Regions from separate parts of the Actinoplanes awajinensis subsp. mycoplanecinus genome, predicted to be linked through region 1. Evidence: riboswitches for the same ligand, from Rfam matches in the RefSeq annotation. Region 1 holds a riboswitch; the other holds the start of a gene.
What was found. A riboswitch is a leader RNA that binds a small molecule or an ion and turns the genes downstream of it on or off. The one in region 1 is predicted to bind cyclic di-AMP.
Positions count from the first base shown of each region.

Region 2: another riboswitch for cyclic di-AMP. It lies ahead of ADL15_RS20245 (coiled-coil domain-containing protein); the one in region 1 lies ahead of ADL15_RS42255 (C40 family peptidase).

Region 1 is NZ_LLZH01000318.1:166,083-173,356, forward strand. It holds gene rsmH (16S rRNA (cytosine(1402)-N(4))-methyltransferase RsmH) at 1-229, opposite strand, end outside; gene mraZ (division/cell wall cluster transcriptional repressor MraZ) at 378-809, opposite strand; gene ADL15_RS42255 (C40 family peptidase) at 1,874-2,614, opposite strand; cyclic di-AMP (ydaO/yuaA leader) riboswitch at 2,714-2,842, opposite strand; gene ADL15_RS42260 (Mur ligase family protein) at 3,298-4,518, shown strand; gene ADL15_RS42265 (type 1 glutamine amidotransferase) at 4,552-5,265, shown strand; gene ADL15_RS42270 (TVP38/TMEM64 family protein) at 5,372-6,151, shown strand; gene leuS (leucine--tRNA ligase) at 6,344-7,274, opposite strand, start outside.
Region 2 is NZ_LLZH01000178.1:78,534-85,807, forward strand. It holds gene ADL15_RS20235 (glycoside hydrolase family 65 protein) at 1-1,668, shown strand, start outside; gene ADL15_RS20240 (coiled-coil domain-containing protein) at 1,742-2,776, opposite strand; cyclic di-AMP (ydaO/yuaA leader) riboswitch at 2,782-2,913, opposite strand; cyclic di-AMP (ydaO/yuaA leader) riboswitch at 3,122-3,259, shown strand; gene ADL15_RS20245 (coiled-coil domain-containing protein) at 3,265-4,293, shown strand; gene ADL15_RS20250 (ABC transporter ATP-binding protein) at 4,351-5,160, opposite strand; gene ADL15_RS20255 (ABC transporter permease) at 5,117-6,013, opposite strand; gene ADL15_RS20260 (TetR/AcrR family transcriptional regulator) at 6,201-6,806, shown strand; gene ADL15_RS20265 (Atu4866 domain-containing protein) at 6,962-7,274, shown strand, end outside.

The DNA.
Region 1 (7,274 bases):
CACCCAGGCCCAGCGTGAAGTCGACGTGCACGGCGCCGGGCCGGACGAGAGCCGGATCGAGCAGCTCGAGGCAGCGTTCCAGCAGTACCGGAACGTGCGCACCGCGCGGCTCCCCCATGACGACCCCCATAAAACCCACCCGTTCACGTCTCACCCGGTTGTTACCCGTGTTGCCTGCCGGCCGTTTCCGTACCGGCCCGGCCGCCCATCCGTACCGCCAGATCCCCATCCGCTCAGTCCCGCGCCGGTTTTACCCGGCCCCGGACACGCGCCTGGCGCCGGGGAAGAGGCGCCAGGAGCGGGAGCGGCTGGAGATCTCGCAGTACGGCAGCAGTGGCGTCCGGGCCGCACTCCCAGCGGCCCACCGAGTGCCACGCCTACAGTCCGCCGGGCAGCACCCCCTCCTCGATGTCGGCGAACTCTTGCTCGCTCGCCGAGAGGTAGTCGTCCCACGCCTGCTTGTCCCAGATCTCGACCCGGGTGCTGGCCCCGATCACCACGAGATCCCGGCCGAGACTCGCGTACTCCCGCAGATGTGCGGGGATGGTGACCCGGCCCTGCTTGTCGGGGACCTCGTCGTGTGCGCTGGCGAAGAACACCCGGCCGTACGCCCGGGCGGACTTGTTGGTCACCGGCGCCTCGCGCAGCTGACCCGCGATGCGCTGGAACTCCGGCATCGGGAACACGTAAAGACAGCGTTCCTGCCCCTTCGTGATCACGACACCTCCCGCCAGCTCGTCGCGGAACTTCGCCGGGAGGATCAGCCGGCCCTTCTCGTCGAGGCGAGGAGTGTGCGTGCCGAGAAACATCGGCCCCCACCCCTTTGCCGGGACGGCCGCTCCTTCGCGGAGGGAGTGGACCGTCTGTCAACTCGGGCCGGCAGGCTCCGGTTGAGTCCCTCGGTCCTGCCACTGTGCCCCACTCTACTCCACTTCCCTCCACCTGCAACCCGAAAGCGACCTTCCCAAAACCGTTTTCGCGGACGTAATCCCAGTTCACAGGCGGTGGGCCGGAGTGGAGGGCCGGAGCATGATCCACGAGGTCCGGTTTCCGACATCCAGCCCACGACGGTCGATAAGTCCACCCGAACTCACCCCCCACCCCCACCCGTGGAGCGAAGTGGAGCCCCCGAACCCCCTACCGGGGAGGAAAGTGGAGCCCCACCTGCCCCGAACCGGCAGCCCCCACTCGGGGCGCGGCGGCACTCCCCGCCTCCCGGCCCAGCGGCGCCGGCAGCCCCTCGCGGCCCAGCGGGGCCGGCAGCCCCTCGCGGCCCAACTGGGGCCAGCAGCCCCTCGCGGCCCAGCGCCCTCGCGGCCCAGCGCCCTCGCGGCCTCGCGGGCGGTAGCGGCGCGCGTCACCACCCCGGCTGGTCCTCACTGCCCTTTCCAGACCCCGATAGCGGCCACCAGGACCAGCCGACTGCCCTTGGCGAGCGCCCACGGTGAGTATCGCGGCCCAGATGACGACTGCCACCGCTCGTCGACCGAACCCAGTGAGTACCCACGACCGCAGCGCCGGGGAGCGCAGCCCGCGCGATGTTCCCGTCTCGGCGCGGCACCGGCGCGCCTCGCGGCCCCGGCTGGTGCTCACGGTCGGCTCGGCGCTCGTGAGACAGCCGTGAGCACCAGCCGGGCCGCGGGCAGGCGGGCAGGCGGGGCGGGGGACGGGAACGCCAGTGGGGCGCGGCCCGGAATCGGGTCGCGCCCCACTGGCGGTGTTTCCTTACTTACTAGGTGCTGTCGGGCAGCGGAGCACCCTCGGCACCGCCGAACGACCTAGCACCCTCGGCGCCGAGGGCTTTCCGGACACCCGCAGCACCGCGGGCGACCGAGCGCCGAGTCCACTGACCGTTCCCCGTGCCGGGGCACGGTCAGGCGACCAGCCGGCGCACGACGTAGTTGCTGCCGTAGATCTTGTGCTTGCCGACGCGGGCGCCGGTGTGCGGCGAGTCGTACATGTAGCCGCCGCCGGCGTAGATGCCGGCGTGGTAGCCGTACGAGCCCGACCGGAAGACGATCAGGTCGCCGACCTTCTTGTTGGACTTGCTGACCGACTTGCCGTAGTGCTGCTGCGAGTTGGCCTTGTGCGGCAGCTTCTTGCCGGCGGCCTTCTTGTAGACGTACAGCGTGTAGCCGGAGCAGTCGAACCGCTTGGGTCCGGCGGCCGCGAACTTGTACAGCGCGCCCTTGTGCTTCTTCGCCTCGGCGAGGATCTTAGCGCCACTGGCCTTGACCGTGACCTTGACGCCCTTGGTGGCCGCCTGGCTGTAGCCGGTCCCGGTGAAGAGCGTCCGGACGTACGCGGACGTCTTCGGCGCGGCCTTGAGAGTGACCGTCCCGTTGGCGTTGCGGACGGTCTCGGTGTCCCAGGTCACCCACTTGCCGTTGCGAAGTCCCTGCAAGCGGACGGTGCCCTTGGCGACCTTCCCGGTGTTCGGGTTGATGACCTTGGCGGTGACCTTGAGACTGGAGCCCCAGGGGAGCTTCCGGGTGCTGAGCTTGTTGCTCAGCCTGGGCTTCACCTTCACCGCCGCGGCGGTGGTGGTCGTGGTCACCGTGGTGGCGGCGACCGGCGTCGTGGTGGTGGCCGCCGAAGCGGGTGACGTGGCCACGAGCTGACCTGCACAGAGGCAGAGGCCCAGGGACAGTGCGACGGTACCGGCGCCGGACATGCGGCGGTTACGGCTCGAACTGTGTTGGTGCACGGTAAGGAGATCCCTCCGGCACGCCTGCGAGGTTAGCTGTCGGGTTCGGGCGGGAAGGTTGCCCGGCCGCTTTCGCGGCTTCACCCCAAGGCCCCCACCGATGGCGCCGCCGGTGTCGCGCGGCTCGGTACGGACCGGGTTTCTGGTTCCCCCGTCCCTGCCCCCGATTGCCTCGTCTGGTCGATCTGGTGTTGCGGCGTCGCACCCTCGGGATCGGGGCAGGGCTCGGCGTGAACCGTCCGGTGCGGCCGGCGAGCGGATGCCGCCGGCTGATCCTTGGTACCCGAACGAACCCATGATCGTCAGGTGCGATTCAGTTACACAAAGTGATTGGCACATCAGGCCCTGTCCAGTTTGTTACCTCCGCGAGACAAATGTCATCGCGCAGAGTGTTCAACCAAACACACTGCGTCGAGGAAAGCCGGTGAACCAGAACACATAAAAACTCAGGTGGTAACCCGTTCGTGACACCACCACGCCGGTCAGCGGCGCAAACGCAATAAGCCGTACGGGCGAAAGGGGTTCCGGGCCTTCCGGCAACTCGACGTCACCCTTGGTTCCGGTACCCTCGCTGCGTGACGGACGGGAAGATGCCCCTGCGGGCCATAGTCGCGACCACCGCGTCGAAGACGGCGGCCGCTCTCTCCAGGGCCGCGGGACGCGGCGACGGGTCGGTGATCGGCGGCTGGATCGGCCTCAAGATCGATCCGGACCTGCTGACCCACCTCGCCTCAGGGCGTGCCGTCGCCCTGGTGTCCGGCACCAACGGCAAAACCACCACCACCCGGCTCACCGCGGCCGCGGTCGGCGTGCTCGGCCGGGTGGCCACCAACTCGTTCGGCGCCAACATGCCCTCCGGGCACACCTCGGCGCTGGCCAAGGAGGGGCACACCCCGTTCGCGGTGCTGGAGGTGGACGAGCACTACCTGCCACAGGTGATCGAGGCCACCCGCCCCAAGGTGGTGGCGCTGCTCAACCTCTCCCGTGACCAGCTCGACCGGGCGAAGGAGGTGGCGATGATGGCGCAGCTGTGGAAGACCACGCTGGCTAGCCACCCCGACATCCGGGTGGTGGCCAACGCCGACGACCCGCTCGTCGTCTGGTCGGCGGCCGCCAGCACTCAGGTCACCTGGTTCAGCGCCGGCCAGCGCTGGCACGACGACTCGTTCGTCTGCCCGGAGAGCGGCCACCCGATCGAGCGCGCCAACGGCGACTGGTGGTGCTCCGGCTGCCCGCTGCGCCGCCCCCGCCCGCAGTGGGTGGTCGAGGAGGACGGCGTCATCGACCCCCGCGGCGACTGGCACCTGGTCAAGCTGCAGCTGCCCGGCAAGGTCAACCTCGGTAACGCGGCGACCGCGCTGGCCGTCGCCGGCGAATTCGGGGTGCGCCCGATCGAGGCGCTGCCCCGGCTCTCCCGGGTGTCGTCGATCGCCGGCCGCTACGCCCAGGTGGACCGGGACGGCCGCAACATCCGGCTGCTGCTCGCCAAGAACCCGGCGAGCTGGCTGGAGGCCTTCGACATGGCCGACCAGGCCCCCACCCTGCTCTCGATCAACGCCCGGGACCCCGACGGCCTGGACACCTCCTGGCTGTGGGACGTCGACTTCTCACCGCTGCGCGACCGTCCGGTGCTGATCACCGGCGACCGGGCGTTCGACCTGGCGGTCCGGCTCCAGGTGAACCAGGTGCCGTTCCGGCACGTAAACAGTTTTGACGAGGCGCTGGCGTCGGTGCCGCCGGGCCGCCTCGAGGTGATCGCCAACTACACGGCTTTCCAGGACATCCGGGCGGTGCTCGACCGTGTCAACTGAGTCCACCCGAGGCGGAACGACAGAGGGCAAGGCATGAACGACAGCACGCTGCGGATCGTCTGGATCTACCCCGATCTGCTGAGCACGTACGGCGACCGGGGCAACATGCTGATCCTGGCGCACCGGGCGGCCGCCCGCGGCATCCCGGTGGAGACCTACGAGGTCCGTTCCGACATGCAGATGCCGACCTCGGCCGACATCTACCTGATCGGTGGCGGCGAGGACGGCCCGCAGGCGCTGGCCGCCCAGCGCCTGATCACCGACGGCGGCCTGCACCGAGCGGTCAACCAGGGCGCCTCGGTCCTGGCCATCTGCGCGGGTTACCAACTGTTCGGCCACTCGTTCTTCGCCAAGGGGACAAAATGTGCGGGCCTCGGCCTGCTCGACATCTTCTCGGACCGGGGCGAGACCCGGGCGGTCGGCGAGCTGCGGGGCGACATCGACCCGCGACTCGGCCTGCCCCCGCTGACCGGTTTCGAGAACCACGGCGGCCGCACCCACCTGGGCCAACACGCCGCGCCGCTGGCCCGGGTCACCGGCGGCATCGGCAACGACGGCCAGACCGAGGGCGCCTGGGCCGGCAAGGTCATCGGGACGTATTCGCACGGTCCGGCGCTCGCTCGCAACCCAGCGATAGCCGATCTGCTACTGCGTTGGTCGACCGGCGCGGATAGGCTTGCGCCCCTCGACGACTCGTGGCCGGAGCGGCTGCGAGGCGAGCGGCTGGCCGCGGCGACCCCGGCCTGACCCTGAGGACCGGCGGCGGAGAGCACGGCCGGAAGACGACGACGAGCGCGGAATAGACCTGCACGACCTTGTCCAGAACCGACGACAGTTGGGGCGGTAGGCCTGCATGACCGACAAACCTGATCACCCCGTGTGCACCCTCGAGCGGGACCCTCAGGCTGCGGCGATCAGCCAGTCCGCCCCGGCCGTCGCGACGGACCTGGAGGCGCACGCGCCGATCAGCCGGAAGCGCCGGTTCGCCCGGCTCGGCCTGCTGGCCGCGGCGATCACCGGCCTCGCCGTCGCCGCCGCCACCCTCCCGCTGCGCGACATCGGTGACGCCGTGGTCGCACTCGGCCCCGGCGCGGCCGTCGCCGTCGCCGTACTGGGTGGTCTGCTCCTGTCGGTCCTGGTCCCGCGGACCGCGGTGACCGTCGCCTGCGGTGCCCTGCTGGGCGCCGCGACCGGTATGGTCGCCGCCCTGGCCGCCGCGGTGATCGCCGCGATCGCCACCTACTACGCGGGCCGCTGGGCCGGGCGCGGTGCGCTGCAGGCCAAGGCCGGTGGCCGGCTGGCCCGGCTGGACGGCTGGCTGAACCGCCGCGGGCTGGCCGCGGTGCTGCTGGTCCGCTTCCTCCCGCTGGCACCGTTCGGGCTGGTCGGCTACGCCTACGGCACCACCAGCGTGTGCCGCAAGCGCTACCTGCTCGGCACCACGATCGCCGCCATCCCGTCGACGGTCACCTACGCCGTGATCGGTGCCGCGGTCGCCTCCCCCGGCAAGATGAGCCCGGTCACCATGGCCCCCGCCGTGATCGGCTTCCTGCTCTCCACCGCGATCGTCCTGCGCTGGCGCCAGACCTCCCGCCGCGCCGCGGCTGCCGCGGTCGTCCCGGCCGCTGCCTGACCCCGCGCGTCCGGACCGCTTCCCTCCAGGTCAGTTCACCATCCTTCGGTACGACCAGAGCGCACACCCCGCAGCCGACTTCTTCGCGGCCGCCACCCGGTGAGCGCGGACGGGGCTCCCCGTCGTACCAAAAAAGGGGTAAGCGCGACGGAGCCGCCGGCCTGGACCGGCGGCTCCTCGGTGTTCCGTGTGTCAGACGACGACGCTGACCAGGCGGCCCTTCACCACGATGACCTTCTTCGGGGTGCGGCCGTCCAGCGCGTCGGCGACAGCGGCCAGCGCGGCCTCGCGCACCTCGGCCTCCCCGGTCTCCGGGCTGACCTCGACCCGGCCACGGACCTTGCCGTTGATCTGCACCGGGTAGGTGATCGAGTCGGCGACCAGCTGGGCCGGGTCGGCCTGCGGGAAGTCGGCGTAGGCCAGCGTCCCCTGGTGGCCCAGCCGGCCCCACAGCTCCTCGGCCAGGTGCGGCGCGAACGGCGACATCATCAGCACCAGCGGCTCGACCGCCTCACGGGACACCCGGGGCAGCGGGGTCAGCGTGTTGGTCAGCTCGATCAGCTTGGCGATCGCGGTGTTGAAGCGCAGCTCGCCCATGTCCTCGCGGACCCCGGCGATGACCTTGTGCAGCACCTTGCGGGACTTCGGGTCCAGCGGCTCGTCGGTGACCCGGTTCTGCCCGGTCTCCTCGTCGACCACCAGGCGCCAGGCGCGCTGCAGGAAGCGCTGCGAGCCGATCACCGCGCGGGTGTCCCAGGGACGGGACACGTCCAGCGGGCCCATCGCCATCTCGTAGACCCGGAACGTGTCGGCGCCGTACTGGTCACACATCTCGTCCGGGGTGACGACGTTCTTCAGCGACTTGCCCATCTTGCCGTACTCGCGGTTGACCTTCTGGTCGCCGTAGTACCAGGCGCCGTCACGCTCGACGACCTCCTCGGCCGGGACGATCACGCCGCGGGCGTCACGGAACGCGTACGCCTGGATGTAGCCCTGGTTGAACAGCTTGTGGAACGGCTCGAAGGACGAGACGTGCCCCAGGTCGAACAGCACCTTGTGCCAGAAGCGGGCGTACAGCAGGTGCAGCACGGCGTGCTCGACACCGCCGACGTACAGGTCGACG
Region 2 (7,274 bases), on a different contig from region 1:
CACGCGATCACCACCGAGGGGCACGCCGACTGGCTGCGCACCACGGTGGCCTGCCGGCTGGAGCCGGGGCAGAAGCTGCGGGTGGTCAAGCTCGCCGCGTACGGATGGTCGAGCATGCGCTCGCTGCCCGCCCTCCGCGACCAGGTCGGAGCGGCCCTGGCCAGCGCCCGCCTGGACGGCTGGGACGGTCTGGTCCAGCAGCAGCAGGAATACCTCGACGCGTTCTGGGACCACTCCGACGTGCGCGTCGAGGGCGACCCGGAGGTGCAGCAGGCGGTCCGCTTCGGGCTGTTCCACACGCTGCAGGCCGGCGCCCGGGCGGAGAAGCGCCCGATCGGCTCCAAGGGCCTGACCGGCCCTGGCTACGACGGTCACACGTTCTGGGACGCGGAGACGTTCGTGCTGCCCGCGCTCACCTACACCCAGCCCTCGGCGGCGGCGGACGTGCTGCGCTGGCGGCACTCGACCCTGGACCTGGCCCGGGAGCGGGCGCAGACGCTCGGCCTGCAGGGCGCCGCGTTCCCGTGGCGGACCATCCGTGGCCAGGAGTGCTCCGGGTACTGGCCGGCCGGCACCGCGGGCTTCCACATCGCCGCGGACATCGCCGACGCGGTCCGGCGCTACGTGCAGGCCACCGGTGACTACGACTTCGAGCGTGAGGTCGGCCTGGAACTGCTGGTGGAGACGGCCCGGCTGTGGCGCTCGCTGGGGCACCACGACCGGCACGGGCGGTTCCACATCGACGGCGTCACCGGTCCGGACGAGTACACCGCGATCGTGAACGACAACATCTACACCAACCTGATGGCGCAGCAGAACCTGATGACCGCGGTGGACGCCTGCAAGCGGCACCCGGACCTGGCGCGGCGTTTCGGGGTCGACGACGAGGAAGCGGCCTCCTGGCGGGACGCGGCGGCGTCCGTGCACATCCCGTACGACAAGGAGCTCGGGGTGCACCAGCAGTGCGAGGGCTTCACCCGGCTGGAGGAGTGGGACTTCGAGAACACTCCGCCGGAGGGTTACCCGTTGCTGCTGAACTACCCGTACTTCGACCTGTACCGCAAGCAGGTGGTGAAGCAGGCCGACCTGGTGATGGCGATGTACATCCGGGGTGACGCGTTCACGCCGGAGGAGAAGGTGCGCAACTTCGCGTACTACGACGCGCGCACCGTCCGGGACTCCTCGCTGTCCGCCTGCATCCAGGCGGTGATGGCGGCCGAGACCGGCCACCTGGAGCTGGCGCACGACTATCTGGGCGAGGCCGCCCTGATGGACCTGCACGACCTGCACCAGAACGCCCGGGACGGCGTGCACGTGGCGTCCCTGGCCGGGTCGTGGATCGCGCTGGTCGCCGGGCTGGGCGGGATGCGGGACTTCAACGGTCAGCTGGCGTTCGCGCCGCGGCTGCCGAGCCGGATCAACAACCTGGACTTCTCGCTGCTCTGGCACGGGCTGCGGCTGCGGGTCAACGTCACCGCCGACGAGGTCACCTACTCGCTGCGCAACGGTGGCGGCTCGGCCCGGCTCACGCTGATGCACCACGGCAAGGAGATCGAGGTGACCCAGGTCCGTCCGGTGACCATGGCGATCCCGACGGCGGTCCCGGCCGGTCCGGCGCCGACCCAGCCGGCCGGTCGCGCTCCGGTGCGGCGCGCCACGACGCACTGATTTTTTAGCGTACGAAACAGAGAACGGCCCCCGACCCGGAAAGGGTGGGGGGCCGTTCTCGTTGCCCGCGTGGCTACAGCAGGGACACGTGCACGTGGTCGGTGTGATCACTCGGCCCGTGGTAGGCGTGCCAGTTGCCGGTCGCCGGGAACCAGATCTGCTTGTACCAGATCACGTAGTAGATGCCGAGCCGGTCGGCGTTGCGCACCAGGAACGCGGTGAGGTCGTTGCCGTACCGCATCATCTTGTCGTTGTGCGCCGCCGAGAACCCGGTCTTCTGCAGTGACCAGTCGCAGGCCCGGCCCTTGGGATGCTCGAACGGGCCGCCGTCGCGGTGGCAGCCGACGAACAGATTGAAGCCGGCCTTCTTCGTCTCTTTGAGGAGATGCAGAGTCCGCTTGGTGATGCACCCGTTGGTCGTCGGGTCGATCTGGTTGCAGGACTCCGCGGAGAAACCGCCGCTGGAGTTGCGCGGTGCCGGCGAGGCGATCGGGGATTTCGCGTCGACGAAACCCTCGGTGATGGTCTTGTTGATGCCGGTGCCGCCGCCGAGCAGCTCGAGCTGCCCCTCGGCCGAGTCGTGCAGTTTCGTCTGCACCGAGAGCTGCTGCTCTTCGGTCTTGACCTCGGCGTCCAGGCGGGTCTTGTCCGACGTGATCTGCTCGAGCAGGGAGTTCAGCTCGTGCAGCTTCGCGTCGTGCAGCTTGTTGATCTCCTCCAGGGTGACCGCCTTGTCCAGGAAGTCGGACGAGGAGTCGGCGCGGAGCAGGAAGCTCAGTGAGCTCAGATTGCCGATCTGGTACTGCTGGCGGGCGATCTGGTTGACCTCCGGGGTCAGCGCGTCGCGGCGCGCCTCGGCGGTCTTGATCTGGGCGGCCAGCGCCTTCTGATTCTTCTTCGAGGCCGCGACCGCGGCCTTGGCGTTCACGAACCGCCGGTTGGTGGTCTCGATCTGATCGGAGAGGTCGTCGCTCGCCTGGCCTTCGTCGGGGGTCGACGAACTGCCGCCGGGAGCGGCGTGTGCCGGCATGACCGGTGCGACGAACATCGCGGTGGCCACGAGCGGCGCCAGGGCAAGCATCAGCCACCGGCGGGGACGTGCGGTCATCAACAATCCTTCCTAGTCACCGCCGACCGAGTTAGCTGACGGGTTCGGGACGGAAGCTATCCCTACCGCATAGAGCGGATTCACCCCAACTACCTGGTTCCCCGGTTCGTCTGACGACGATTGGGCGGCGGCCTGCCGGCAACTCGGGGGCGGTGCCGTCCTGGCAGGACCGGCGGCCAGTTTACCTGAGATATCGCGTGGTATCAGGATCGGGAAAAGCAATAAAAGGGTTACCAATCAACGACTTTCTGTAATCGCATCACGACAGGTGACCACGCCGTCGCATTCGGTACCGGAACTGTTGAATCGTCGATCGAGTGGGTATGGTCGGTCCCGGTTCCCGCGTGGGGACCGCCGCCTAATCGCACACGCAGCGAGCCGGGGATCCACGTTTCTTCCGGGGTGAATCCGCACAATTGCGGTAGGGATTTCCTTCGTCCCGAACCCGTCAGCTAACCCGACCGGCGGCCGACGGAAGGAAATAGCCAGTGCAGCATGTGACTGCGCGGCGACGATGGGTGGCCGTGTTCGCGCTGCTGGTCGCCGCTTGCGGGATCACCGGCGCCGCCTCGCCGGCGGCCGCGGCCCCCCGCCCGCTCGCCGCGCCCGGTGAGTCCGGTGACGACGGGGAGGGTGGCTCGAAGTCCCTGCTCGACAAACTCGAAGACGCCTCCAAGGGTTACGTCACGGCGAAGGCCAAGCTGAAGGCGTCCAAGGCGCAGCAGACCAAACTCTCCGCCGATCTGAAGAAGCTGGACGCGGCCCTCGGCCCGCAGCAGGCCGCGCTGAACCAGTACGCCCAGCAGGCGTACTCGATGGGCCGCCTGGGCCCGCTGAGCGCGCTGCTCACCGCGGACTCGTCGGCCGGCTTCCTGGACCGGGCGCAGCTGCTGAGCACGGTCGGCGCCCGGCAGAACCTGGCCATCGAGGACCTGCGGAACACCCGGGACGGCCAGCAGAAGGCCAAGACCTCGATCGACGCCGCGATCATCGATCAGCAGCGCCAGGTCAACGTGATGGCCAAGCGCAAGGTCCAGGCCGAGCAGGCGCTCAAGGAGGCCAACCAGGGCGCCGCCACCGACGACTCCGGTGGTGGCAGCAGTTCCGACGCGGACAAGCCCTCCGGCAATCTGGACGGCAGCTGCGTACCGGACCCGACCACCTCCGGCTGCATCTCGCCGCGGCTGCTGTTCGCGATGAAGCAGGCGCAGAAGGCGGGCTTCACCCGCTACGTGGCCTGCTTCCGGGAGCAGAACAGCGGGGAGCACCCGAAGGGCCGGGCGTGTGACTTCGCCTCCGACAAGAACGGTTTCGGCGGGGTGGCCACCGGGGCCAGCAAGACGTACGGCACGAACCTGGCGAACTACTTCATCCACAACTCCGACACACTCGGTGTGCTCTATGTCATCTGGTTCAAACGGATCTGGTTGCCGAGCAGTGGGTGGAAGTCGTACAGCGGGGCCGGCGGGACACCGTCGACGGACCACACGAACCACGTACACCTGTCAGTGACCTGACCTGAAACGCCGAGAAGCCCGGAGCCGACGGCTCCGGGCTTCTTCGTATCCGCGGTCCTACTTGCGCATATACGCTTCGTATTCCTTCATCACGTCGTCGGTCGGGCCGTCCGCGCGGATCAGGCCGGACTCCAGCCAGATCGAGCGCTCGCAGGTGTCCCGGATCGACTGCTCGCTGTGGCTGACCAGGAAGACCGTGCCCGCATTGGCGCGCAGCTCGCGGACCCGCTCCTCACTGCGGCGGCGGAACTTCGCGTCGCCGGTGGCCAGTGCCTCGTCGATCAGCAGCACGTCGTGCTGCTTCGCCGCCGAGATCGAGAAGCGCAGCCGGGCCGCCATGCCGGACGAGTAGGTCCGCATCGGCAGCGAGGAGAAGTCGCCGCGCTCGTTGATCCCGGAGAAGTCGATGATGCCCTGCTTCTTCGACTTCACCTCGGTCGGTGACATGCCCATGGCCAGGCAGCCCAGCTCGACGTTGCGCTCGCCGGGCAGGTCGTTCATCAGGGCCGCGTTCACGCCCAGCAGCGACGGCTGACCGGCCGCGAAGATCGCACCACGGGCCACCGGCAACAGGCCGGCCACCGCGCGGAGCAGTGTCGACTTGCCCGATCCGTTGCTGCCGATCAGGCCGATCGCCTCACCCTTGTACGCCACGAAGGTGACGCCCTTGACCGCGTGCACCTCGCGGACGTTCGCGGTCTTGGTGCGGGTGACGATCTTCTTGAAGCTGGAGAGCGGACTGCTCTGCTGGTTGCCGGCCGAGCCGTAGATCTTGTAGATCACGTGGGCGTCGTCGGCGATGACGGTGGGGACGCGCTCGGTGTCAGCCACGGCCGTAACCCTTCTCTCCGCGCCAGAAGTAGACATAGCCGGAGACACCCACGACCAGCGACCAGATGACCGCCTCGATCCAGAGCAGCGTCGGGGAACCGGCCAGCGTGACGTTCTCCAGCAGCGAGTGCCGGAACAGCTCGATGAAGACCAGCAGCGGGTTGGACTCGACGATGGCGAGCTTCCAGCCGTCCAGCTTCTCGGTGAAGCGGGTGACCGGGTAGAGCACCGCCGAGCCGTACATCCAGAACCGCATGATGAACGGGATCAGCTGCTTGACGTCGCGCATCTTCGAGCCCAGCCGGGCAGCGGCCAGCGACAGCCCGGTATTGAAGATCATCTGAAGCAGCATCACCGGGATGATCAGCAGCCACTTCGGAGTGATCGGCTCGCCGGTGAACAGCACGATGACCAGCAGGACGCCGATCGCGGTGACGAAGTTGCGGATCTCCACGAGGGCCACCGAGAGTGGCAGGCTGGCCCGGGGGAAGTGCAGCGCCCGGATCATGCCCAGGTTGCTGGTGATCCCGTTGATGCCGTTCTGCACCACCGATTGGGTGAACTGGAAGACGAACACCCCGATGCAGAGGTACGCGATGAAGTTGGTGACGCTGCCCTTGGTGCCGATCACCACACCGAAGATGACGTAGTACACCAGCGCGTTGATGGCCGGTGTCAGCACCGTCCAGAGCGCACCCAGGTTCGTGTTGCCCAGCGAGGAGGAGGTCTTCGCCTTGGCATGCGCACCGATGAAGTGCCGGTATGCCCACAGCTTGCGCGTGTACTCCAGTAGGCCGAGCCGTCGCCCGGAAGAGCTCAGGCCGTGCCGTCGGGCGAGTTCCCGCAGGGGAACGCCGGTAGCGGCATCGGCAACCGCCGTCTCTGGCATGGAGTGGTGCTCCGATCTCGTCGGCCGGTACGAGGCGGCGGACTCCGGTGACTTGCCATCAGACACGGTGCCAGCATGCCAGGTGCCCGCCGACGTCGATGAAACGGGTTCGTATCGACGCTGCCGGGAACGGTAGCCGACCAAACGGCGGAACGCAACCGTTACGTCGTAGCGTTATAGTGACCAGGTGGCGACAGTCAAACGCGCACCTGCCGGAGCGGCGGTGCTCCGCAACGACATCACTGTGGCGATCCGTAACGCGGTCATGAGCGAGCTGGCAGAGGTCGGTTACGGCCGTCTGTCGATCGAGGCCGTGGCCCGGCGTGCCGGAGTCGGCAAGACCGCTATCTACCGGCGTTGGAGCAACAAGCTGGAGATGGTACTGGAGATCATCACGGAAGTCGCCGGGCGCAAGGTGCCACTTCCGGACACCGGCAGCTTCGCCGGCGACCTCGACCTACTCATGATGATCGTCAGCAAGGCCCTGCAGCATCGGGTCGCGTCGCAGATCATCCCGGACCTGATGGCCGAAGCGGCTCGCAACCCGCAGATCGCCGAGACCCTGCAGAAGGTGCTGCGCACCCACCAGCAGGCGGTCGGGGAGAAGCTGGTCGGCCAGGCGATCGCCCGTGGCGAGCTGCCCGAGAACACCGACCCGGACGTCGCGGTGGACCTGATCCTGGGCCCGCTGTACTGGCGGCTGGCCGTGGCCCGGCAGCCGATCGGCGACGACTACCTGGAGAAGCTCTCGGCCGCGGTCCTCGGCTCCTTGCGGGGTGACGCCAAGAAGTGAGGGGGTGCGGGAGTGACACCCGAAGCGGTGACGCGACCGGCACCCGAACACGCACCCGGTCGCACCCGATCGCAACTCAGACTTTTCTGCAGGGTGGCCGGGTCCGGGCCGAATCGAGGGGCTGTCCCCGACACGACCCCCCGGAGCCGGCCCACATGCAGACCTCGAGCATCCCGCACGTCGACACCACCGTCCTGGACGCCACCGCGCTGCTGGCGATCGCGATGGGCCGGACGCCCGACACCGGACTGGGCCAGGTCCTGAAGCGGCCCCAGGTGGTGACCGGCGCGGCGGTGGTCGGCGCCTGGCGCAGCCCGGACGGCACCGTCCAGCTGCAGTTGCGCACCGACGGGACGTACGCCGGCGAGGTGGCCGGCCGGCGCAAGCGCCCCAGCGGCACCTACCGCCTGGACGGCGACTCGCTGCTGCTCCACGACGACACCTCCGGCCTGCGTACCCCGGTGACCG